2 regions of the Faecalibacillus sp. MSK20_93 genome follow, and region 2 is predicted to be linked to the other one. Evidence: a T-box and tRNA genes for the amino acid it is inferred to sense, from the RefSeq annotation. Region 2 holds a T-box; the other holds one or more tRNA genes.
What was found. The T-box of region 2 lies ahead of trpS (tryptophan--tRNA ligase). A T-box ahead of a tRNA ligase gene usually reads a tRNA of that ligase, here a tRNA-Trp.

Region 1: it encodes a tRNA-Trp, which carries the amino acid that the T-box ahead of trpS (tryptophan--tRNA ligase) is inferred to sense. The anticodon was not compared.

The regions. Positions count from the first base shown of each region.
Region 1 is NZ_JAJDKA010000074.1:443-9,807, forward strand. It holds gene LJD34_RS14540 (SrtB-anchored collagen-binding adhesin) at 1-2,721, opposite strand, end outside; gene LJD34_RS14545 (manganese catalase family protein) at 2,920-3,342, opposite strand; gene LJD34_RS14550 (spore coat protein CotJB) at 3,300-3,581, opposite strand; gene LJD34_RS14555 (spore coat associated protein CotJA) at 3,574-3,708, opposite strand; tRNA gene LJD34_RS14560 (tRNA-Trp) at 3,816-3,889, shown strand; gene LJD34_RS14565 (LysR family transcriptional regulator) at 4,039-4,917, shown strand; gene LJD34_RS14570 (NAD(P)H-binding protein) at 5,003-5,941, shown strand; gene LJD34_RS14575 (VanZ family protein) at 6,004-6,480, opposite strand; gene LJD34_RS14580 (hypothetical protein) at 6,522-7,913, opposite strand; gene LJD34_RS14585 (ABC transporter ATP-binding protein) at 7,906-8,793, opposite strand; gene LJD34_RS14590 (GntR family transcriptional regulator) at 8,790-9,158, opposite strand; gene LJD34_RS14595 (AAA family ATPase) at 9,249-9,365, opposite strand, start outside.
Region 2 is NZ_JAJDKA010000042.1:5,932-23,188, reverse strand. It holds gene LJD34_RS11455 (CYTH domain-containing protein) at 1-159, shown strand, start outside; gene LJD34_RS11450 (EAL domain-containing protein) at 178-1,827, opposite strand; gene LJD34_RS11445 (hypothetical protein) at 1,848-2,678, opposite strand; gene spx (transcriptional regulator Spx) at 2,703-3,170, opposite strand; T-box leader at 3,269-3,469, shown strand; gene trpS (tryptophan--tRNA ligase) at 3,503-4,498, shown strand; gene LJD34_RS11430 (hypothetical protein) at 4,506-5,090, opposite strand; gene LJD34_RS11425 (undecaprenyl-diphosphate phosphatase) at 5,192-6,034, shown strand; gene LJD34_RS11420 (RidA family protein) at 6,076-6,450, opposite strand; gene LJD34_RS11415 (patatin-like phospholipase family protein) at 6,559-7,815, shown strand; gene LJD34_RS11410 (polysaccharide deacetylase family protein) at 7,876-8,661, shown strand; gene LJD34_RS11405 (hypothetical protein) at 8,693-9,100, opposite strand; gene LJD34_RS11400 (phosphoglycerate dehydrogenase) at 9,488-10,648, opposite strand; gene serC (3-phosphoserine/phosphohydroxythreonine transaminase) at 10,659-11,744, opposite strand; gene LJD34_RS11390 (hypothetical protein) at 11,882-12,658, opposite strand; gene LJD34_RS11385 (DNA-3-methyladenine glycosylase I) at 12,712-13,251, opposite strand; gene LJD34_RS11380 (ChbG/HpnK family deacetylase) at 13,244-14,002, opposite strand; gene LJD34_RS11375 (SseB family protein) at 13,980-14,744, opposite strand; gene mutY (A/G-specific adenine glycosylase) at 14,787-15,803, opposite strand; gene LJD34_RS11365 (EamA family transporter) at 15,873-16,730, opposite strand; gene LJD34_RS11360 (response regulator) at 16,812-17,177, opposite strand.

The sequences.
Region 1 (9,365 bases), on a different contig from region 2:
AAAGGAAACTTCCACTTTCATAGTTTCGCTGTCAGCAGTAAAGGTGTAATCACTTTCCACACGTTTTCCATTGATAAGAAGCTCTGCATTTTCTTCTTTCAACATCTCCCAGCCCACAAGTTTGTACTGTGTACCGACTTCTAAGCCCTCTAAGGTTACGGTATCAATGATTGTTACCTCTTTTCCAGCTTCAATCTCTTTGTTGCCGTCCTTATCGGTAGCAGTTGTATGAATTTTGATGATACGTTCTGTGATAAGTACCGTCTGCCCGTCGTTCTCAATGTCTTTATGTTCCGCAACTTTTACGGGTTCGTCTGGATTGCTTAAATCATACAATTCTTCAAAGGTAACAAGGTTCTTGCCACCTAAAGCAGACGCATTGAATGTATAGGAAATTTCCACTTTCATTTCTTCATCATCAGCGACAAAGGTATAATCGTTTTCTACACGTTTCCCGTCAATGATAAGCTCGGCGTTTTCTTCCTTTAACATCTGCCAGCCTTTCAACTGATACTTTATGCCTTTTGTAAGTCCGTCCAATTTTACAGTATCAATAATCGTAATCTCTTTTCCTGCAAGGATAGTCTTTTCGCCGTCTTTGCCGGTTGCTGAGGTATGGATAGAGATTTCTTTTTCGTATTCATCAGTCAGCGTTCCTAAATCAATCACAAGGTTATTTCTTGATACCACGATTTCAAAAGGTGGGATAAGTTCAAAGCCTTTGTTACTATCAGAGCGTAATTCTTCAATGATATAGGTATCGTAAGGTAACGCACCCTTGCTGTCGTCTGGTTCAGAAGTTCCAAACCACACACCGTCCTCGCTGGTCTTTCCTGCGTTTGTATTGTGCTTATGTGAAGCCCATTCAGCAGAAGTGGAGAATTGCCCGTTATCATCAGTTACCACAACATGATTTTCGCCCGTCGTCTTGCTTGTGATCCTAAAGGGAACATCAGCAAGACGCTTGTGTGTGCCTGCACCGATTTTTACACCCTCAATATCTCCACGCTTAATCTGATTATAGATAGAATGGGCTTCGTCGGTTAAGTCCACGATTTTTCCATTTTCTGTGATTGTAAAATCAATCGGTTTTGCACCGTCAGTTAAGTAACCGTCGGGAGCTTCACTTTCAACGATACGGAATTTTCCATAAGGTAAAAGGTCAGAAGAAGTAGAAGCGACACCCTCAATATCGGTACGAATTGTCTTTACCACTTCATTTTTCTTGTATAGCTTACCCTCAACCAAAACAGAATTATCATTTAAGGAAATGATGTCAAAGGCAGTATCTTTCAAAGTGGCACTTCCTTGTGGCTTTGTATCGCCCGTTTCTAAATCTCGTTTCTGAATTTTCACACCGCCACGGATAACTTTGTCTGATACGGAAAACTGGTTACTTCCAGATAATACGGCAAGGTCGCCGTCCTCGGTAATCTGTGTTACATATAAGCCCTTAATCTGTTCAGACTTATCGCCAGCCTGCATATATGCACCGTCTAACAAGTAGCCGTTTGGAGCTTTTGTTTCCTCAACAGTTAGCGTTCCAAGTGGAAGAACCGCCTTACCGTCCTGCATATAGAAGCTGTCGCCAGATACCTTGTATGCGTCCGCTAATTTTGTGATGTAGTGGGTTGTCCCGTCGCTGTCTGTTTCAGCGATTGTCTTTGTAACCCATGTACGAGTAGCTTCGGCAGGGAGATTGTCTTTGTTATAGAAGCCTGCATAATACTTCCATGTAAATTCCGCACCTGCTAAAGAAGCGTTCCCTTGCGGATTGTCTTTCTGTGTTTCCATATCAATCTTGAAAAGTTCAATCAAAGTGTCTGTTACTTTTGGCGTATCTGATACTTTCAATGTCGCTGTTTCGCCAGCTTTGATTGTTAATGGATAGACTGTTTTATCCACTTTATATCCTGCTGGTGCGGATAATTCCTTGATATAAACTGTGCCAGCCTTTACCTCTACAATATCTGTATTTCCGTTTTCATCAGTCGTAAGGGTGGCAAGCTGTTTTGTGCAGTCCTTATCAGAAAAGACACCGTATGTTGCACCAGCGATTGAGTAAATTTCGTTACCGTCTGTAATGCTGGTATTACTGGAAGTCTTTTGAAGTTTCGCATTTCCAACATTCAGTTTCGCCCAGAATTGTCCCAATTCCTGCCCCTCGCCAGAGTAGATATAACCGCCACATTCATAGCGTCCCTTATTTTCTTTGATAAAGGCTCTTGCACCAGAGAAAACTTCGTCCTGCGTTGCCTTTGGAATTTCATCATAAGAAGCTCGCACGTTGTCGCATTGCCAGCCTAGATGTACGCTCAATCTCTGCCAGACAACAAGCTGTCTTAAAAGGTAGGCATGATTGTTGCTTATTCCGCTGTGGCTGTCTGTGTACTGTTTCACATATTCGATAGATAAGGCAACGTCGCTTATCTGGTCGGCACTCATACGGGTGCTTGCGTCAGCTCTGGTCTTGTAGCCGTTCCTAAAATCTGTGTTAATGTCGATACAGTAAGCGTCCTCGCCCTCAACGGTCAAATGTCCCTCGTTAAAAGTAGAACCAATCGAACCGTCATTCATTACTTTTTCAACGATACCGACACGCTCTTTTGACTCCGTCCAGTATTGCTTGCTTTCTGCATGAACGGGTGTCGTCGGTAAAGCAGTAACGATAGTTGCAAGAGCTAAGAAGCCCGTACACAATCGTTTCCATGTCTTTTTCATAGTTTAATGCTCCTTTCATTTTGGGTATAAAAATAGACGCTCATTTCTGAACGTCTAGCCTTAAAATTCATTAGAACTATGCAGGATAGTTCATTTTATCTTCAATTTTCTGTATTTTTGTTTTTGTGCAATCGTAGCTAGAAAAAGCCTGTCCTACTAAAAATAGCGTGTTTTCAAGGTTTTTTAGCCTTGTTATCTTTATGAGGTCGCACCCTCAGCAGCCATGTCTTCTGTTAAATCAGAAATAGGATCTCCCACAGATTGGAAAGTATCGGCACTAAAAGGAATACCCGCACTATTTGTTGGATAGACACCTAATGTATGATCAGTAAAATAGGCATCTAATCCACCTTCTTTAATTTCTTGAGGTGTTAGACCATTGGTAAGTTGATAGAAAAGGGTACTAATAATTTCAACATGAGCAAGTTCTTCTGTTCCAATGTCTGTCAATAAGGCTTGAATTCTTGGATAAGGCATCGTATAGCGTTGATTTAGATAACGAAGTGCTGCTCCTAATTCACCATTAGGTCCACCAAGCTGTGAAATAACGATTTTAGCAGTTTTAGCATCAGGTTTTCTTACATTAACGGGATATTGCAAGCGCTTTTCATACAACCACATGTTGATCCTCCTTTCATCCAAGGAAATGGTTCATTAATATAGTTTTCAATATTCTTTCCGTCTCTATTTGTAAGAGCACCGCCATTTTTTAAATAAGTTTCTTTCATCTTTAAAAGATGCTTCATCCCTTCTTTATAATATTTTTTAGCTTCTTGATCATTAGGGTGGGTATCTAAAAACAAAGTAACATCTTGGATACAAAAATCCAATTTACTTATTTGTAATAATGTATCATCCACGTTGCATCACCCATGGTTTATCCAATTGTTTAAAAATAGTTCCTTTATCAAAAGCAACATTCATTTTATAGATATCTTTAAATGTTTGTATTTTGATAGAGGATATAGTTAATTCTAATTCATTCATATTTAACCTCCTCAAAATTATCTTATGAGACATTTTTTTTAATTTATAGGCAATTAACTATTGCATAATTGTTTTTTATATGATATATTAATTAGGTAAACCAAACTAGGGGTATAGTTCAATGGTAGAATACCGGTCTCCAAAACCGTTGATGTGGGTTCGACTCCTACTACCCCTGCCAGTTTGTGATAAACACATCTTAGATGTGTTTTTTATTTGCGTATTGTGAATATTGTTGTGAATAAAGTGAATAACTTAAGTTATTCACTTTTTTGCGCACAATTTGAACATTAATGTGAATAAAATGATATGATAGATAGGGTGATAAAGATGTTTAAACAAGTAATTTATTATTTTATAGCAGTAGTCGAACAAGGAAGTTTTTCAAAAGCAGCCAAAAAATTTTATCTATCACAATCAGCAATTTCTCAGCAAATCACAAAATTGGAAAATGATTTGGGATTTTCTCTTTTTGATCGTAGGACTTATTATCCAACATTAACAGAAGAAGGAAAAAGGTATTATGATCTTGCAAAGAAATTATTGAGTGATTATAAAAATGAATATAATGATATTAAAGAAAATTTACAAAAAGATGTGTTAACGATTGGGATTACAGGTCCTTTTGAAAGAAAGCATGTACCATTTATTGTTAAACAATTCAAAGAAAACGATACTATTTCAATTGATATCAAAGCTTTTAATTTATTTACCTGTATTGAAAAATTAAACAATCGAGAAATAGATATTGCTTTTGGCTTAAGTAATAACTTTAAAAATTATCCAGATCTTATTTATCGTACAATTTATCATTCACATGTTTGTGTCGTTACTTCTTTAGAACATCCTTTAAGTCATAAAGAATATGTAACAATTAAAGATATCAAAAATGAACCTCTTATTGTTTTATCGAAAAAACAAGGAAAAGAGTACTATCATGATTATATGGAAGCTTTCCGTTTAGATGGAATGATTCCTTATATAAAAAAAGAAGTAGATGATTTAAATGAATATGTGATGGCTATTTCTTTAGGGGAAGGAATAGGACTTTCGGCCACAGAGGTCATTAGTGAAAATGATCAAGTAGCAGTGATTCCTTTAAAAGAAAGTCATCATCATGCTGATTATGCTGTAGGATATCATCAAGATAATGGAAAAAAGGCGATACAACAATTTATGAAATATGTAGAAGATTATTTTAGACTATAAGAAAAACTTATAGTCTTTATTAATTTTTAAGGTCTATTTTATAAAAATATTCATGATATAATTTTCACATGTGGAGGTATGAACGATGAGTAAAATTGTTATTAATGGTGTTGATGGAAATTTTGGTTCATTAGTGGCTAAATACGCTTTAGAATTGATGAACAAAGAAGATTTAGTATTTACAGCACCTAAAGAAGAAAGTTTAAAAGAATATAAGGAACAAGGGATTCAAACAGCTATAGCTAATTTTAATGATCCTGAAGGACTTGTTAAAGTTTTTGAAAATGCGGATAAAGTTTTATTGATTTCAATGCCTTTTGTAGGTGAAAAAAGAAGACAAGCTCATAAAAATGCAGTAGATGCATGTGTGAAAGCAAATGTTAAACAAATTATTTATACATCTGTTTTATCAGCAGCACATCCATTTAACCCAAGCATTGAAAATGTAGATCATTCTTATACAGAAGCAATTATTCAAAATACATCGCTTGATTATATCTTTTTAAGAAATTCTCTTTTTGTTGAAGCATTTACAAGTGACTATTTAAGAGCAGTAGAAGCTAAAGAAACAACAATTTCTAAAAATATGGGTGATGGACGTGTGTGGTTTATTTCACGTAAGGATTGCGCTTATGCAGCAGCTTGTGCTTTAAATAATCATTTATTACATCGAGCTGTTTTAAATATTAATGGTTTAGAACCACTATCTTATGAAGATTTCTTAGCTATTGGAAACAAAGCAACAGGAAATCATATCACTTATACAAGACTTACAGATGATGAACTTTATGCTTATTTTGATTCAATTGGTGTTCCTAGAAATACGGATGGAGATTTTTCAAAAAGTCCAATTAAAGAAACATCAGAAGGAATGGTTACTTTTGGAACAACTGTCACACAAGGCTATTTAGATGTTCCTGTTAGTGATTTTAGTTCACTTACAGGAAGAAAACCATTATCTATTCAATATATCTTTGAACATGTAGATGATTATTTATTAGGTGATCGTCATCCAACAGAATAAAAAAATGAGGGAGACCTCATTTTTATTATGCACAATTGTGAATAACTTGTGATTTATGTGCATTAATTGTTTATAAGAATAATAATGATCAAAGAAACAAATAAAATCGTTACAATGGCTGCTAATGCTAAAATAATTTTATTGGTCTTCTCTTTAAAAATCTTTTTTAAAAGATAATAAAGACCAACACCGACAAGTACGCCTGTTGTATTCGTAATTAAATCTGTAATATCACTTGCTCCAAGACAAAAGATATATTGAGATAATTCTAATGAAATGCTTAATAGAAAACCAAGAAATATTGTTCGATCACTATTAATATTTAATGTTTTTAAATAGAGCCCAAAAGGAATAAAAATAATCAGATTATCAAGAACTTCTCTTATTTGATAAGTTGTCTTATTTGGATAATAGAAGGGAATTAAATTAATGCTTCTAAAATGTGGTAATTGATCAATAGAAACAGATAATTTAAAAAGTATGATCCAGATGACTAAAAATATGTAAATAGTAAATAATATATGTGTAGTTTTTTTCATAAAGACTCCTTCTATAGAAATAGGTTGAGGTAATACCCAACCTATTTGTTTTTAATGATGTCATATTTAGAAAAAATATCGAGTACAGCTGCCATATTTTCATCCTTAATAATATAATTTCTGTTTGGATTGATGGTGTTTTTAGTTGTAAAACTAATCGTTAATTCATAATAGTTTTCATAACCATGATAATCAGCGGATTTAGTAATTAAATTTTTGTTCATAATTTCGTACATACTTTTCATGAAATTTTTTTTATTTTGAATTGTAATATTTTTCGTTGTTAAATTCTCTATTTCTTGATTATCGACAGTTGATGGCTTATCTTCGTCAAAAATATAACGATCAGTAGAAAAATAGATTTCTTGGATATCCTTGTTTTTTGGTAATTCATAAATTGTATGAAGACCTTTGGTATTAGAATAAATATTAGAAAAACCAATGCAACCAATAATCAATAGAATAAAGAGAGAGGGAATTTTCCAACTGAAATAAACTTTTCTTTTTGAAAAATAATACATAATTAAATAAATGATGAAAATAACAGAAAACATGAGAGTTGTCATTTTTAAATCCTCTAGATCATACACAAATAACATCATTGATAATGTACTTAAAATAATAATCAATGGATACATAAAGATAGATTTTGTGTATGTTTCACTTTTTTCGAGTGTACGTTTTAAAAATAAATGATAATTAATCAATGAAAAGATAATACTTAAAATAAACCAATAGATAATAGGTGTATTAGAAACAAATGGCGATAATAAATAGTTTCCTTGGAAAAAACCACTATAAACAATACTTATATAATTAAGTAATAATTTTAATGATTGTGAATAGTTTCCATATCCCATCATAAATGTTTGGGCTACCTTGGTTGCACAAATATTAAGAGCAAGAAAAACAACAAAGGGTATGATCATATAAGCAATCGAACAAATTAAACTATCAGTCATATTTTGAGATGAAAGTGTTACAAATGTAATGATTGTATTCATCGCAAACATATGGACGATGGTGATAATTATTGCTAGAATAAATTTGTCCAATGGAAAAGAAATCATATAGTTACTAATAAGTTGGCTTATAATTTGGTAAATAACAACAGGTAGAATAGTTGCAAAGTAAGAAAATAAACTTGTTGTTAAATAAAGTGATTCTTTTTTTATTGGTAAGGAAAAGTAAAGTATATTACTTTTCTTTTTTTGTAAAAAAGAAAACAGATAAATAGGGACAATAAAAGATAACACAAATCCATAAGCTAAAGGAATTATTTGTGCAAAACGCGTTATATTTTCATCGTTTAAAGGTGCATAATCAAATTTATTGATTAGTAGAAAAGGAATAATGATTCCAATTACATAAATAAGAATAAGATATTTCTTATTTTGTTTTATTAAATATTTAAAATAATCTTTATTAATCATAGACACCATACCCCTTTCTTTCCATTTCATAAATAAATATTTCCTCTAAATTTACAGATAAAACTTCTAACATAATTGGATTGAACATTCTTAAATAATCTTTAATTTCATTGATGTCTCCTTTAACAACCATATTAATAACACGAGATTGTTTATGGAAAGAGAGAACATCTAAATGACTGAATTCTTCTTTGTTTAATTCTTCTTTAAAAGCTAATTGTATTTTATGAATATGATCTTTAATATCATAGAGATCACCCGATGTTGTCATACATCCATTGTCTAAAATCCCAAAGCTATCACAAATATCTTCTAATTCTCTTAAATTATGAGATGAAATAATGACTGTCATATTTTCATCAATGATTTGATTAATAGCTTTTTTAAAAGCTAAACGCATAACAGGGTCTAAACCATCAAAAGCTTCATCTAATAATAAATATTTTGGTGCAATTGCAAGTGCTAAAGCAAACATTGCTTGTCTTTTCATTCCTTTTGAATAGTCTTTTAAAGGTTTATTTTGTGGTAAACGGAATAAATCAACATAATGTTGATAGGTTTCTAAATTGAATTGTGGATAAAAAGTAAGATAGAAATCTTTCATTTCATCAATAGTAGCAAAGTGAAAATAGTAGGGATCATCACTAATGAATAAAATATCTTTTTTAACATCAGGATTTTCATAAACATCTTTTCCATCAAATAAAATACTTCCTTCATCGCATTTAGAAATCCCATTTAATAAATAAAGTAAGGTTGATTTTCCAGCTCCATTAGGACCAATCAAACCAAAAATACTTCCTGAGGAAATTGTGACATTTAAATGATTTAAAACATTTTTATTTTCAAAAGATTTCATCACATCTTTAATTTCAATCATACCGTTTCCTCCTTATATACTTCTTCAATAATTTCTAATAATTTGTCTTTGGTAATTTGATGCTTTTTCATTTCATTGACACATCCTTTAAAATCATCAAATTTATCGTCTTTAATCAATTGATCAGTTTGATTATCAGCAATAAAACATCCTTTTCCTTTAACGGAATAAATATAACCTTGGTTCTCTAATTCTTGATAGGCCTTAGAAACAGTATTAGGATTAACGCCAATATCTGTTGCAAGAGATCTTACCGAAGGTAATTTATCATTAGGAAGTAAAATGCCAATAGAGATAAATTCTAAGATTTGTTTTTTGAGTTGTTCAAAAATAGGAACTTTATTTTGAATATCTATTATAAACATAGAGTCCTCCTAACTGTATTAGTGTCACTAGTACACTAATACAGTATAATACATTTAATGATTTGTCAATAAGGTAAAGAAAAAAAGAACTCAATCATTGAATTCTTTTTCGTGTTTTTTGAAAAAATCATAAAAATAGCGAACATTTTCTAATTTATACCAAGGGGTCACTTCGTATTCTCTTGCATCTAAATTATAAATTTTAGC
Region 2 (17,257 bases):
TATAACCATCATCATGATTATGAAATAGAATTTGAAGTGGAGGATTATGATCAAGGACTTCAAACATTCAAAAAAATCATTCAACCTTATCATTTAGAATATAAACAAAACTGTTTAAGTAAAATCAAACGAATGTTAGAAACATTAAAAAACGAATAAGTCACATACTTATTCGTTTTATATTTCATAGCTTTCCATAAACACACTTAAAGAAACCGGCCTACCATAATAGAATCCTTGAATATAATCTGGCTTTAATAACATAATACGTTCAAGTTCTTCCTTTTCTTCTATTCCTTCAATACAAATCTTAACACCTACGCTATGAGCCATATCCACCATATGTTTTAGCAACATATTTTCATACTCATTTGAAAGCGCATTTTTCATCAATGTTCGATCTATTTTTATATAATCTGGTTTTAAATTATAAAGATAGTGGAAATTAGAATATCCTGTTCCAAAATCATCTAAAGCAAGTAAGATATTTTCTTTCTTTAAACCATTACAAAAATCAATAAAGTTTTTATTAGATTCAATAAAACCACTTTCTGTAAGTTCTATAACCAATTGATTATTTTCTATTTTATAATTTTTTATAATATTTAAAATATCATTTAATGCGGGTGTTTTTAACACTTGAACATAAGACATATTAATTTGTACTTTAATATTTGAAAACATACTTACAGCTTTTAATGCTTGATCTAAAACCCATCTACCTACAGGAATAATCAAATCACTTTCCTCTAATAATGGAATAAATTCTAGTGGTGAAATTTTACCAAATTCATCACATTCAAATCTAAGCAATGCTTCCATACTATGAATCTTTTCTGTTTTCATATCAATAATTGGCTGAAAATAAACTTCAAATCCTTTAAATTGTTGGTTAACTGCTTTATGTAATTCTTTTGTTAATTTATTTTTTCTTAAAAATTCTTGATAAGCTTCCTGCTTAAAAATCGTATATGTATTTTTTCCATTTGTTTTCGATTGATTTAAAGCAAATTCTGTCCATTGCATAATAGAATTATAACTTTTATTAGGATAATCATGAAAATCTAGAATACCTGCAGAAATCGTTAAATAAATATCATAATTAATAGATTCTACATAACATGTAATACTTCTACGTATTGCATTATAAAGAGCTCTTGCATCTTCTTTACTGCCAACAACATCCATCACAATAAATTCATCAGCGACAATCCTATAAAGTTGTTGATTTTTAGTTAATAACTTTTTAATACAATTTCCAACTTGTTTTAAAACAACATCACCATATTTTACACCGAAATTTTCATTAATATTTTTAAAATCATCAATATCAATTCTTAAAATAAAACCCTGTTTAATATCTTCATTAATAGGATAAATAAAATTTTTAAAACTCATTTCTCCTAATAATCCACTATCATTATCAGCAACTTGTCTTTTACCAATTTCATTAATACAGCCAATAATATATTTAACATTCCCATCATGATCTTTAATCGATTTACTTCGACAATTAATCCAAATAGGAATACCGTCTTTTCCAATCCAACGATATTGTAAATTATGAAAATTTTTCTTTCCCGAAACCAACTTATTCATATCTGATAATAACATTTCTAGATCATCTTCATATACAAATTTTTTATGTGCTGGTAAAGAATTACTAAATTCATAGCTTGGAATATTAAATCTTTTCATAGCATGTGGTGAGATAAAATATATATCTTTATCAAGATCCATTACAAATAAATAATCATCAATACATTGATCTAAAATAAGTATAATTTCTTTATACGTCTTTATAGCCTTTGCATCTAATCTATCCATAAATACCCCTTCTTTTTATACTAGTAATAATAATGATAACGATTTTTCTTTTTTAAAAAAGCATTTACAATTAATAAAATAATACCTACAAAGAAATAACTAGCTCCACATATATACATATATTTAATAGAAGTTAACTGAATTGTCATCGTAGAAGATGCCATTGCTGTTAATCCTAAAATTATCGTAAAAGAAATCAAGAATGTCATAATTCCACAAACCATATAACTTACTGATAAACATTTTGTAATCAATCTCTCTTGAACTGAAATAAAAATAAGATAAGCTGTAGAAATAACTAATAAAATAGCACTCACAATAATATGTGTAGAATTTTTAAAGCTATATACTTTCTTTACAATCTTATATGTTTCTCCAGATTGTTCCATCGTATTTTCTACTCGACTTAATACTTTATCTTGTAAACCTTGTAAATCCATTTGATTGATAGCTTGATCATAAAGTGTTGTAAACGTTTCTTCATTTATTGAAGGATTCAAAATAGAATATACCTCATTTTTTTTATCTTCTAAAACTTGCTTTAATAAAGTTTCATCTAGAGTAGATGATTGATTATTTAAAACAGTATCAATATATTCATTAACAAGTTCTTGCGTTTTTTCATCTTGTTGTAAAGAAGAAACAAGTGCTTGACTTTGGCTTTCGTCCATATTCATCATACTTAAAACATTTTGACAAGTATCTTCTAAAGCATTTGTTACAGCCGTTGATTTAACAACTGTTGGTACCATATCATTAATAATCAAATGATTCATAAATAATGAAATTGCTAGATAAAAACATGAACAAATTAAAACAAGTGTCATTATAACTTTTAATATTTTTTTCATATTGTCTCCTAAAAAAGAATCCATCTATTGACTTGATTCCTGTTCTCTATCCCTTTCATATTCTTTTTTAAAATTCAAACAATCTTTATTGCTGAATTGTGGACAACGATCCATATCATGACATTCAGCTAACTTTCTAAGTTCCTTAGGAATAAAGACTCTTATTTCTTCAGAATTGTAACCAACTTGAAATCTTCTTTCATCAATCATAATTGGTCTTTTTAAAACTGATGGATTTTCCTGTATAAACTTAATTAAATCATTGATTTTCATTGAATCAATATCAATATCATTTTCTTTAATAATTTTGCTTCTTTTGGAAATAATATCATCCGTACCATTTTCACTACGTTCTAATAATTCTCGAAGTTCTGATTCTTTTAATAAAGTAGAAAAAATATTCTTTTCTACATAAGGTATTTGATTTTCATTTAACCAAGATTTTACTTTTCTACAAGAAGCACAACTTGGGGCGGTATATATACGTATCATACAATCACTCCTTTGTAAATAATTATACAACAATTTTAAACTTTGTATATCTTTTTTTAAATATCTTGATTTTTATAGATGAGCTCATTATAATGTTTTTAAAGACTTTGAAGGAACATAAGTAAATTATATTAAATGTTATAGAAAGCTTATGGTTGATGGAAGTAAGCCATTGATATAATAGAAATTGGGGTTCTGGAGTTACAAAAGGCACGAGTCTTTTGTCGCTAATCGCGTTAAGATCAAGAGCGTATATTTTATACGAATTAAGGTGGTACCGCGTTTATAACGTCCTTTTTTAAGGACGTTTTTTATTTTAAGGAGGAAAATTTATGAAAAGAATGTTGAGTGGCATCAAGCCAACAGGAAGAGTAACTTTAGGAAATTATATAGGAGCTATTAAACCTTTTGTTTCTTATCAAGATGAATATGAAATGATTGTTTTTGTTGCTAACTTACACAGTATGACGATTTATCAAGAACCAAAGAATTTAAGAAAAAATACAAAAGATTTGATTTCTTTATATTTAGCAGCTGGATTAGATCCTAAAAAAGTCACATTATTTTTACAATCTGATGTTTTAGAACATGCTCAACTTGGTTGGTATTTAGGATGTATGGTGTCAATGGGTGAATTATCACGTATGACTCAATATAAAGATAAAGCAAGCAAACTTAAAAAAGATGAATCTATTGGAGCTGGTATTTTTAATTATCCTTCATTAATGAATGCTGATATTTTACTTTATGATCCAGATTATGTACCAGTTGGTGAAGATCAAAAACAACATTGTGAACTTGCTAGAGATATTGCTGAAAGATTTAATAATCGTTATAGTGAAACTTTCAAATTACCTGAACCACTTGTTCCAAAAGTAGGTGGACGTATTATGGACTTACAAAATCCTACAAAGAAAATGTCTAAATCTGATGAAACAGGTAAAGGATGTATTTATATTTTAGATGATATTAATGTTTCTAAAAAGAAAATCATGTCTGCTGTCACTGATAGTGATAACGCTATTTACTATGATGTTAAAAATAAACCTGGTATTTCAAACTTACTTACTATTTATTCTATTTTAAGTGGTGAATCTATTGATGCACTTGTAGAACGTTATCAAGGTGTTGGTTATGGTCAATTTAAAAAAGATCTAGCTGAAGTTGTAGGTAATGAATTACAAAAAATCCATGATAAATATAATGAAATCAATCAAGGTAACTATATCGATACAATTTTAAATGAAGGTGCTGATAAAGCACGTTATATGGCAAGAAAAAAACTTGCGAAAGTTGAAAGAAAAATAGGAATTACAATTAAGAAATAAGCATTGCTTATTTCTTTTTGTATTCCTTTTTAGTAAATTCATAGAATAGAATTTCATGTATAAATGTATAGCCCTTAGCTATTTTATTTTTTAAATGATTATATTTTTGGATACTTTGTGCATCTTCGATATTGAGCTGTCTACATAACATCAAAAAATCATCATAATTTTCCATATAAAGTTCATCAATTCTTTGTTCAATAAATTGCTTTTTTAACCTTTCCTCTCTTGTTAGACCATATTCTTTCATTTCTCCTTCATCATACATTTGATAATGAATATTAGACAGTTCTAAAGCAGCAATCTTTTTATTCATTTTATCACGATCACAAAAATCAAAAACACTTCGATAACAAAGCTTTCCTTGATCATCTGTTTCAATCGCTAAAGCATAATGACCATCTCCTATTGCAAATACTTTTTGACACAACTTTTGATCAAAAATGTGTAAACATCCATAAATAAAATCATGGAGTGTTTTTTGATCTACTTTAAAACATGAAAGTGTTGAAATGATTTCGATATCATCACCATTTGACCATTCATATGGCTCTAATAGTTCTTCATCTTCTTTAACCCAATTAACAATCATTTTCTTCCTCCTTTTTCTTTATTATATGTCATCTCCATTAAAAAAATGTTTTTGTATATTTTTATAATATTTTCATATATAATGGGTGACGAGGTGAAATTATGAGTTTAATTAAAGATATTATTGTCTATGCAATCTTAGGTGCTATTCAAGGTTTTAGTGAACCTATTCCTATTTCAAGTAGTGGACATTTAGTTTTATTCCAAAGTATTTTTGAAAAACTTGGTTTAATGGTTCCACAAATGAATGATGTTACTTTTGAAGTTATTGTTAATACTGGTTCACTCATTGCTATCATGTTTTATTATCGCCAAGATATTATTCGTCTAATCAAATCCTTTTTCGGGTATATTGCTAAACCTCAAGAAAGAGATGAGCTATTACCTGATTTTAGATTTTGTATGTTATTAATTGTTGCTACAATTCCTGCAGCAATTGGTGGTGTTCTTTTTAATGATTATATTGAACATGCTTTCTCTAATCCTAAATTAGTAGGTTGTTGTTTACTTTTAACTTCTTGTTTTTTAATGCTTATTCACAAATTTGGATATAAAGGAAAAAGAACAACAAAAAGCATGAATTTATGGGATGCATTAAGAATGGGATTTTTCCAATTACTTGCTTTACTTCCTGGGGTTTCTCGTAGTGGATCAACACTTACTGGTGGGATGCTTGGTGGTCTTGATCAAAAAGCAGCAAGAGATTTCTCTTTCTTTATGTTTATGCCTGTCAGCTTTGGAGCAATCATTTTAAAACTTAAACATTTTTTAACAAGTTCAACTGTCGCTGCATTATGGCTTCCTTATTTAATTAGTTTTATTGTCAGTGGTGTTGTTACTTATTTAGCACTTAATTTATTGTTTAGTATTTTAAATAAAAGAAAATTGAATTATTTTTCTTACTATTGTTTTGTAGTAGGTATTATTGCAATTCTTTTCTTATAATATACAAAAAAGAGATTTCAAAAACGAAATCTCTTTTTTAATTATTTTTTAGCGATAACTTCTACTTCAATTAAAGCTCCTTTAGGAAGTTTAGCAACTTCTACAGCAGATCTTGCTGGATAAGGTTCTACAAAATATTCAGCATAAATACCATTTACTGTTGTAAAATCATCCATGTTATCTAAAAAGACAGTTGTTTTAACAACATTTGAAAATGATAATTCTTGGCTTTCTAATAATCCTTTCACATTTTTTAAAGCTTGATGAGCTTGTGCTTCGATTCCTTCTGGCATTTCACCTGTACTTGGTACTAGAGGAATTTGTCCTGAGAAAAAATACATATCCCCTACTTGTATTCCTTGACTATATGGACCAATAGCTCCTGGAGCTTGATCTGTTTTCACTACATTTTTCATTTTTTAATCCTCCTTGCCATATAATTATAACAAACTCTTCATATATTAAAATGATAAAGTTGTATTTTTTTTATGAAAAAGTATAATTATTGAAAAGGATGTGTTTTTATGAAATATGGATTAGTTTTATCAGGTGGCGGTTCTAAAGGAGCTTATGAATCAGGATGCATGAAAGCATTACAAGAATTAGGGTATCATTTTGATATTGTTACTGGTACGTCTATTGGTGCTTTAAATGGGCTACTTGTAGCTCAAGAAGATTATCAAAAGCTTTATGAATTATGGGATACTTTATCATTAGAAAAGGTTTTAAAGCATCCTATTCAATTTGATTTTTCAATTGAAAATCTAATGAACAATTCTTCTAATATAGGTCCTTTTTTAAAGTCCTATCTTGATAAAAAAGGTGCTGATATTGAACCACTTATTCAATTAATCAAAGGTCTTTATAATGGCAAAAAAGCGAAAAGTTCACCCATCAAATATGGTTTATGCACTGTTGCTTTTCCTTCTATGAAACCATTAGAAATCACAGTAGATGATATGAGCGAAGATAACATTGTAGAATATGCTATTGCTTCAGCCTCATGTTTTCCTGCATTTCCTATTCATTATATAGATAAGCAAGGATATATTGATGGCGGATATTATGATAATTTACCTATCTCTCTTGCTTTAAAAATGGGAGCACAAAAAATTATTGCAATTGAACTCAATCAAGAAGCGACCCATCCCTATTTATTACATCGTGAAAATATCACTTTTATTAGACCGTCTAAGCATTTAGGTGGCTTTCTTGATTTTAATCGAGAGCTATTGGATCAAAGAATACGCTTAGGTTATCTTGATACTTTAAAAACATTTAAAAAATTAAAAGGGCATCGTTTTGCTTTTTATCCTGAAGAAAATATTCAAGAAATAGCTTTATCTTTTCATAATCAAATTTTAAACTATGAAAATCAATACAATCATCATTTACTTACAATTTCAGATGAAACACCTATTCTTGATTTATTAAAAGAAAATACGTATTTAGATTACTTAAAATTAGAAGATTATTTTATCTTAGGTTTAGAACTTTATATGAGTGAACATGATTACGATGATTTAAAGGTTTATCATTTTAAAGATATTATTCAAGACATCAAAAATCAAATTAAACCTGATTTAAGAGAAATAGAAAGAATTGATTTTAAAAATATCGCCCAATCTTTTAAAGATCTCACAAATCATCAAATTCTTAAAAATTACTTATCTTATTTTATAAATAAAAAAGAAGAACATTTAAATTATGAAAATCTTTTCTTAAAAGAATTTGTCCTAGCGATGTTTATTACTTGTGTCTTAAGCTATGAAGTCTCATAGCTTTTTTTGACATCCGTATTGTTTTTCTATAAACTAGTACTGATAGAAAGTTGGAATATTATGAAAAATATATTAAAAATCATTTTATGTGTTCTTGTTTGTTACATAGCAATCGGACTTGGCTGGATGACAAAAGACATCATTATTCATGAAAACGGGAAAGATGGAATTGCTATCTTAGGATACCATGGTGTCGTAAGTGAACAAGAAAAAAAAGAAAACTATGCATCAAATCCTTATTTTATGTCTATAAGTGAATTTGAAAAACAAATGAAATATTTAGCGGATAATAATTATCAATGTCTATCCATGGAAGATGTTGAAGCCTATTATCACGGAAAAAAAGAAGTATCTAAAAAAGCTGTATGTTTAACTTTTGATGATGGATATAAAAACTTTAACACTATTGTTAAACCTATTATAAAAAAATATAATTTGCAAGCTACAAACTTTGTCATTGGTTATAAAACCAAAACCAATAATCCACTTTACTTACAAACAAATGATTTGAAAAATGATCAATATGTTGAATACTACAGTCATTCTTATGATATGCACCATATTGGTCATTTACCCTATAAAAAGAAAATAGAAACCATGACAACAAATGAAATAAAAAAAGACTTTGAAAAAAACAAAGGCCTTGTTTCAACAGATTACTTTGCCTTTCCATATGGTGTCAGTTGTCAAAATGCACAAGATTATCTCAAATCAAGTTCTGTTAAACTAGCCTTTAGTTACAATCAAAATAGACATATGACATGCAATGATAAACAATACTTGCTTCCACGTTATCTTATGTTTTCTAATATGCCCTTCCCCCTATTTAAATGGTGGATAGAATAAAAGAACTATACGAATGAATCGTATAGCTCTTTTAATTGATAATTTTTAAAACATCTTCTTCACTATTGATATTAAAGATATTTAATGTAAGAACATTTAATTTTTCTAGCGATGTATTTGTAAGTTGTTTTTCTAAAGGTCTTGATAAAGTTCCTAGTTTCACTTTAAGTAGTTCTTTTAAAGTATTGAGTTTTCCTTCATCTCTCATTCTTTGAAATAATTGATCCATTGCCTTACACATATTGATTTCATTTCCTTCTGGTAAGTCTTCTCTTCTAATATTTGTACACGTAAATGTTGCTGCCATCATGAAGCTTTCTGTTTCAATTTTAAGATTTTCTCTTAATCCATCATAACTTCCTACAAACATACTTTGACTAATTTCTACGACATCTCGATATCTTTTGATCTCTGTTTGCTTGTCGACCTTTCCTATCAAGGTCGACAGATCATTTTCTCTTGAAACAAGTTCTTCAGGTTTAATGACCTGTCTTCCTTGAAAAAAGCATAATTACAGAAATCCGCAAAACAGCCTTCATCTCTAAGCAAGTTTTTACAAGTACTGTCACTAGCATTTCTTTAATGCACATCCGCTTTCCTCATATAAATTTTTTATATTAAGGTTTCATACATCGCTTTTTGTTTGTATTTTTTATAATATTTATAAGGAGCTTTCTGATTTAATTGTATCATATGCTTAAAGATAATTTGTCTCATATTTGTTTCATTTCTATTATCATTTTATCTTCTTTTTTCCTTCTTTCAATAGACAAATAGTCCAAAAAAAGAAGTCCCTTAGGACTTCTTGAAATACCTTTATCAAGTTTTATTTAATCACTCTTACATTAATAATTCCTTCAGCTGCTTCGATACGTTCAATAATATCTTGACGTACATCATCATTTGTATCAATTAATGTATAAGCATAATCCCCACGAGAACGGTTCACCATATTTTCTATATTTAAGTTGTGATCAGCAAATAATTTAGAAATACGTGCCAAGATATTTGGCATATTTTTATTGGTAATACAGAGTCTTACTTTTGATTCTCTTGGTTGATTAACAGCTGGGAAATTCACAGAATTTTTAATATTTCCATTTTCTAAGAAATCTTTTAATTCTTGAACAGCCATTTTCGCACAGTTATCTTCACTTTCAGGAGTAGAAGCTCCTAAGTGAGGTAATACAATAATATTATCTTTTCCAATTAATTCTTGTGAAGCAAAATCAGTTATATATTTACTTAATTTACCTGATTCAACTGCTTCTAATAAATCCTCGTTTACAACTAAGTCCCCTCTAGCAAAGTTCAATAAACGTGCTCCGTCTTTCATTAATGCAAACTTTTCTTTATTTAACATACCCTTTGTATCTTTAGTACTTGGTACATGGACAGTAATGTAGTCACATGTTTTAAATATTTCATCCATATCTTTTGCTTGACGTACATGTTTTGATAAAGCCCAAGCAGAATTGACAGACATAAATGGATCATATCCATAAACTTCCATTCCTAGTTTATTAGCTGCATTTGCAACTAAAACTCCAATAGCACCTAAACCAATGACCCCTAATTTTTTACCTTCGATTTCAGGCCCTACAAAGTTTGATTTTCCTTTTTCTGCTGTCTTTCCTACATTTTCATCATCCTTTAAAGTATTGACCCATTCAATACTTTCAACGATCTTACGACTTGATAAAAATAAAGCACATAAAACAAGTTCTTTTACCGCATTCGCATTTGCCCCCGGTGTATTAAAAACAACAATTCCTTTTTCTGAACATTTTTCAACAGGAATGTTATTGACCCCCGCACCAGCTCTCGCAATCGCTTTAACATTTTTTGTAAATTCATATTCATGTAAAGATGCACTTCTAAGTAAAATAGCATCTTCATTTTCTAACGTTTCCCCATATTCATAATCTTCATTAAAATAATCCAATCCTACTGAAGATATTTTATTCATCAATTTAACCTTATACATACTTGACTCCTTATCGATTATTTTCTTCAAATTCTTTCATAAATGCGACAAGTTTTTCAACACCTTCACATGGCATTGCATTGTAAATAGAAGCACGAATTCCCCCTACAGAACGATGACCTTTTAAATTTGTCATGCCTGCTTCGATACTTTCTTTAACAAACTTCGCATCTAAATCTTTATTTGGTGTTGTAAAAGTCACATTCATAAGTGATCTATTTTCTTTATCACTATGTGCTTTATAGAAAGTCGATTGATCTAAATAGTCATAAACTAATTTAGCTTTCTTTTCATTTCTTTCTTTCATAACTTCTAATCCACCTAAAGAATCGATCCATTCAAGAACAAGTCCTAAAACATAAATTGCATAAGCTGGTGGTGTGTTATACATTGAATCATTTTTGATCATCAATTTATAATCTAATAAAACAGGTGTTGTTTTGGCAACATCTTGAAGTAAATCTTCACGAATAATTGCTACTCCTAATCCAGCAATTCCCATGTTCTTTTGAGCACCCGCATAAATCATCCCATATTTACTTACATCTACTGGTTTTGATAAAATATTAGATGACATATCCGCAATAATTGGTACCCCATTTGTTTCAGGTACATATTTCCATTCTGTTCCATAAATTGTGTTATTAGCACAGATGTGTAAATAAGATGCATCTTTAGATAAATCTAATTCATCTTGTGTTGGAATATGTTTAAAATCATTGCTACTACCATCATAAACAATATGAATATCCCCATATTTTTTTGCTTCTGCAGCTGCTTTTTTACTAAAAGCACCTGTAATCGCATAATCAGCTTTCCCATTCTTTAAAAGATTTAAAGGAACCATTGAAAATTGTTGAGTTGCTCCCCCTTGAATAAAAACAATTTTATAATTTTCAGGAACATTCATCACTTTCTTTAATAATCCTTTTGTTTTTTCAAAGATATCTAAGTAGGAAGAGGATCTATGACTCATCTCCATTACAGACATACCACTGCCTTCATAATTCAACATTTGTTTTGCTGCTTTTTCAAGTACAGCAACAGGCAACATTGAAGGACCTGCTGAGAAATTGTAAACTCTTTTTTCGGTCATATATAAAACCTTCCTTTCTTATTTGTATTGCTAACATTATATTGTATACAATTTTGTTTGTCTAGTGAAATTGTATAAAATCATACAATTTGTAATTTATTATCGAAGAGATAAAAAATTATAAGCAAAAAGACAGATTACTCTGCCTTATATATATGCCAAACAAAAAGAATCATGCCAATCATTAAAGATACCATTGCCACAATCAAATAAGAATCAATACTTATAGATGAAATAGGAATATTTAACATCTTAATATAAAAAGATTTTGATATTTCAATTAATCCTATCATCATATAATCAATCAAGCCTTTTACTAAAAGAACTATTGAAAAAACCAAAGAAAAACCTGATTTATTTAAATTATATAATCTAAAAAAACATAACAATATCCACAATAAAATAATTATTCTAAAAAATATTGATTGCATAATCGAATAAATAAAAACAAAGATTTTTGAAAAATAACTTAACTTATTTTTCATACGATGAATCATTTTATTCCAAAACTGATTTTGTTTTAAAATATTCATAATTTGTTTTTCTTCAATAGATATATTCAATTCATCTTTGATCATTTTTTTACATGATGTAGAAAATTTTTGTAATTCTTTTTGATCTAATTTTATTTTATTTTTATTGGTATTTCGCATAGATTGATAAAAAGCATATCTATTTAATTGATAAAGAGCATCACTCTTTTTTATTTTATTTTGTAACTGATTTATTTGTTGAAAATTTGCATCTGTTTCTTCGTCTATAATTAAATCAATAATTTGATTGACAATAAGTGAATTAATATAATTATCACTGATTGTCTTTACACAAATTGTTTGAAATGTCATGGAAACCGTTAGTAGACACATTAAAACGACAACAACAATACAAGTTTTTAATTGTCTCTTTTTTTGCATTAAACTCACCTTATTTTTATTATACCTAATAATACAAAAAAAGAAACTGTTCTTTAAAGATGTAAAAAACAATTTCTATCATGATGATTATAAATCCCAATTGCTTCTAAATAAGAATAGATTGTAATACTTCCTACAAATGACATGCCTTTTTTCTTTAAATCCTTAGAAATTTGATCTGATAACGTACTCGTTGTTTCATTCTCTTTTTTTTCATAAATAATTTTATCATTTGTATAAGCCCATAAATATTTAGAAAAAGAACCATATTCTTTCTGTATTTCAATAAATATTTGTGCATTTTTAACTGCCGCTTTAATTTTTCTAGAATTACGAATGATTTTTGGATTATTCATTAACTCATTTATTTTGCAATCATCATACATTGCTATTTTATTAACATCAAATTGATCAAAAGCCTCTTTAAAAGCTTCTCTTTTATGTAAAATAGTGATCCAAGAAAGCCCTGCTTGAAATGTTTCTAATAAAAACATTTCATACAATTTTTGATCATCATAAACAGGTTTTCCCCATTCATGATCATGATAATCAATATAAAGAGGATCATCATTGACCCATGAACATCTATGCATTTTTAACCTTTCTAAAATCAGTTAATTCAATTTGATACTCTTTAAGCCAATCTTTTAACCATGATGAACATAGAAAATCACATTCCATTGCCCTAATAAGCGTAAAAGATGAATGTGTTAGAATATATTGATCTAAATACCCTGGATGGAAAACCATCACGGATACATCATGATTTCTAATAAATTCTAAACTGTTTTCAATATATTCTTTTGGATCATAAAGCATTTGTTCATTAAGCTTGGCCATTGCAATACCATAAATATTATTTTCTTTTTCAAACTCTTGATCAAATAAAACATTTTCATAAAAAAGACCATATTTTTTAGCCACATTTCTTAAAGCTATAAAAAAGTTTTGTGAAATAACAGCATGACATTCAAAATAATCAGGATCTTTTCCAGTGATTTCTTTAAAACGTAAATATTGTGCTTCAATTTCCATCTCAGCTTCTTCAATAACTACTGTATCTTCTTTTCTACTTCTAATTTCTCTTGATGAACAAAATTCACCATTTTCTTGAACTAAAGATGGTATAAGCTTAGGATCAGTTAAGGGTCTTCCCGCACAAATATTTGTATGTTGCCCTAAAGCAATATCAAAATCTTTTACAAGTTCATACCCATGGTTTGCATGTTCCATATTTGTCATCATCCCAACACTTGTAATAACACCCTCTTTAACTGCTTTATAAATTCCTAAATTGACTGCTTCACTAAATCCTAAATCATCAGCTCTCATAATCAATTTCATACTTTTGTCTCCTTTTCCTATCTTTAAGATAACTTTTAGCTTTCGCATATGTTTTTATATTTTTTTCTTTAATTATTCTAATATGTTGAATAACATCTTTATTTAAAACAATACTTCTTTCTTTATGATAAGGATTAATGATAATTCCATCAAGTTTATCTTGATTTAAACACATTCTAGAATAATCATCAAAACTATAAACTGAACCTTTTTTATTTTTACATTTTTGATCTTTATTCATTTCTAATTGACTTGTATAAATTGGATAATATTTTTTATCATTTATTTGATAAATAGGAAAATCTTGATAATCAAATACAGCTAAAAAATAAGCTCTTGTCGCAAGTTGTTCAAATAAAATATCTAAATAATCATAGTGTTGACGATTAACTTGGTCTAATAAAAATTGAAGATAAGGATTATAAACTTCTTCTCGAGAAGAAGCTAAATGATTATTTTTATTCGTAAAGATATAACCTTGATCTATTTCTTCTTGAAAACATTGATCAATCAATAATGCATAATAGTTTTGCTTAGAATCTACTTCTATCCATTCTTGAATCTCTACTTTTTCTTCATAGCCATAAGGACCTATCAAAAATAAAGAATCTAATTTTTGTATAATTCCATCAACTATTCCTAAAACAAACAATTCACCATTTTTATGTTTATAAATTTCTTCAACACAAAAAGAAAAGTACTCCTCTTTTTCAATTTTACTTTCTTTCTTAAATAATTTCATAGCATCACACCCTTTAACTATTATATTTATTTTATTTGTATTTTACATGAACTTTAGATACGCTTTTAAAACTTTTAAATGGGCAGTTGATAAAGGTAAAGCCTCTATTTCCTCTAAAGTATACATTCCTTCTATTTCATGTTCTAAAACAAAATGATAAACATGCATAAACCATATACGATGACTAAAAACATGTTTAATGTCTTTAATATGTGCTTGAATTATTAATTCTTGATGATACTTTTCTTGAAAAGAAGAAACAAAACTATAGGGACTTTCAACATCATATTGTACAAAACCATAAAAATTTTCTAATAATCCTCCTGGTGGATTTTGAATAAGTAAATATTTATCTTGATAAGTGATGATTCCTGTAATATAACTTATCTCTTGTTTTTTTATTTTTTTTATATTAATAGGTAAAACATCCATTTGTTTATTTTTAAAAGCTAAACATTCTTTTTGAATCGGACAACGAGAACAAAGTGGATGGACAGGTTTACAAATCGTTGCTCCTAAATCCATCATTCCTTGATTAAAAGCAGAAGCATCTTGATTTAAAATCAATTCTTGAACTATTTGATAGATTTTCTTTTGTACTTTTGTTTCTGCAATATTTTCTTTAAGCAAATAATAGCGACTGATAATTCTTAAAACATTGCCATCTACAGCTGGAACTTGCTTTCCATAAGCAATTGAACTAATAGCACCGGCAGTATATTCTCCAATTCCTTTTAAAGATAAAATATCATTATATTCATAAGGAAATTTCCCTTGATATTTTTCAACAATTATTTGAGCACTTTCATGTAAATGCTTCGCACGTCGATAATATCCTAAACCTTCCCACATTTTATAGACTTCTTCTAAAGAAGCACTGGCAAGTGCTTCAATTGTAGGAAAGTTTTCTAGAAAACGCTCATAATAAGGGATAACTGTTTCTGTCGTTGTTTGTTGTAACATAATTTCACTGATCCAAATATGATATGGATTTTGGTCTTTTCTCCAAGGAAAGTCTCTTTTATTTTGTTGATACCATTGTATTAATTGTTTTTGCATTCTTTTCACCTTTATTTATTTTAAAGGATATTATTTCTTTTGAAAAGAAAAATATGGCTTTCGCCATATTTAAAGTAACATTAATAATGTTCCACCAACAAGAATCAAAAATCCAATCAATGATTTCTTATTTAATTTTTCATGGAAGACAACATATGAGAAAATAATTGTCACAACAATACTTAATTTATCAATTGGTACAACTATACTTGCTGGTCCTTCTTGAAGAGCCTTGTAATAACAAAGCCATGATAACCCTGTAGCAATTCCTGATAAACAAATAAAAAGTAATTCATGACGGTCTATCTCTTTGATGGTATGTTGTTTTCCTACAACAAACACAACGACCCATGACATGATTAAAACAACTACAGTGCGAATAGCTGTTTCCAAATTAGAGTCAATATTTTGCATACCTACTTTTCCAAGTAAAGATGTTAAGCTTGCAAAAACAGCTGAAAGTAAAGCATAGATCAACCAACTTTTATGATGTGTCGTTGTTGAACTTTCTTTTTGATCAATCATTAAATACGTACCTGCACCAATTAGAATAACACACATCCATTTTAATAAAGTCATATCTTCTTTTAAGAAAATAAAAGCTAAAACAATTGTAAGAATTATACTTGATTTATCAATCGGTACGACTTTATTAACATCTCCTAATTGTAAAGCTTTAAAATAACAAAGCCATGATAATCCTGTCGCAAAACCAGATAAGATTAGAAAAATCCATGTATTTGTTGAAATTGTTGAAATCTGATTTTGACTATGTACAATAAAAACCATTAACCATGAAAAAATCAAAACAACAATTGTACGTAATGCTGTTGCTACATGAGAATCTGTTTTTTTAATTCCACACTTGGCAAGAATTGATGTAATTCCTGCAAACAAAGCTAATCCAAACGCATATAAAACCCACATAAATAAATCTCCCCAAAAAATTATAGTTCTTTATGCTTATTTTGTTAAGAATGCAATCTAAATCATAACAATTAATTAACATTAAATATATTTCTTTAAAACTTGAATAACAATATTCATATCAATTGGTTTAGCAATATGATCATTCATTCCAAATTCTAAAGCTTTCTTTTTATCTTCGGCAAAAGCATTGGCTGTCATCGCAATAATTGGAATATGTGATCTAATAGGATCATTCATTCTTCTTATTTTTTGAGTAGTATAATAACCATCTAAAATAGGCATTTGAATATTCATTAAAATCAAAGAATAATAATCTGTGGGCTGTTTTTCAATTTGTTCAATACACTCTACACCATTTTTAACACGATCAATAAACATTCCTTCTTCATTTAAAAGTTCTATTGCTATTTCAGCATTTAAATCATTATCTTCTACTAATAAAATTCTTTTTTATAATTATTTTGTAAAATATATGTATAAATTGAAAGGAATAAAGCAGCCACTAAAATGGTAAAAATAATTTC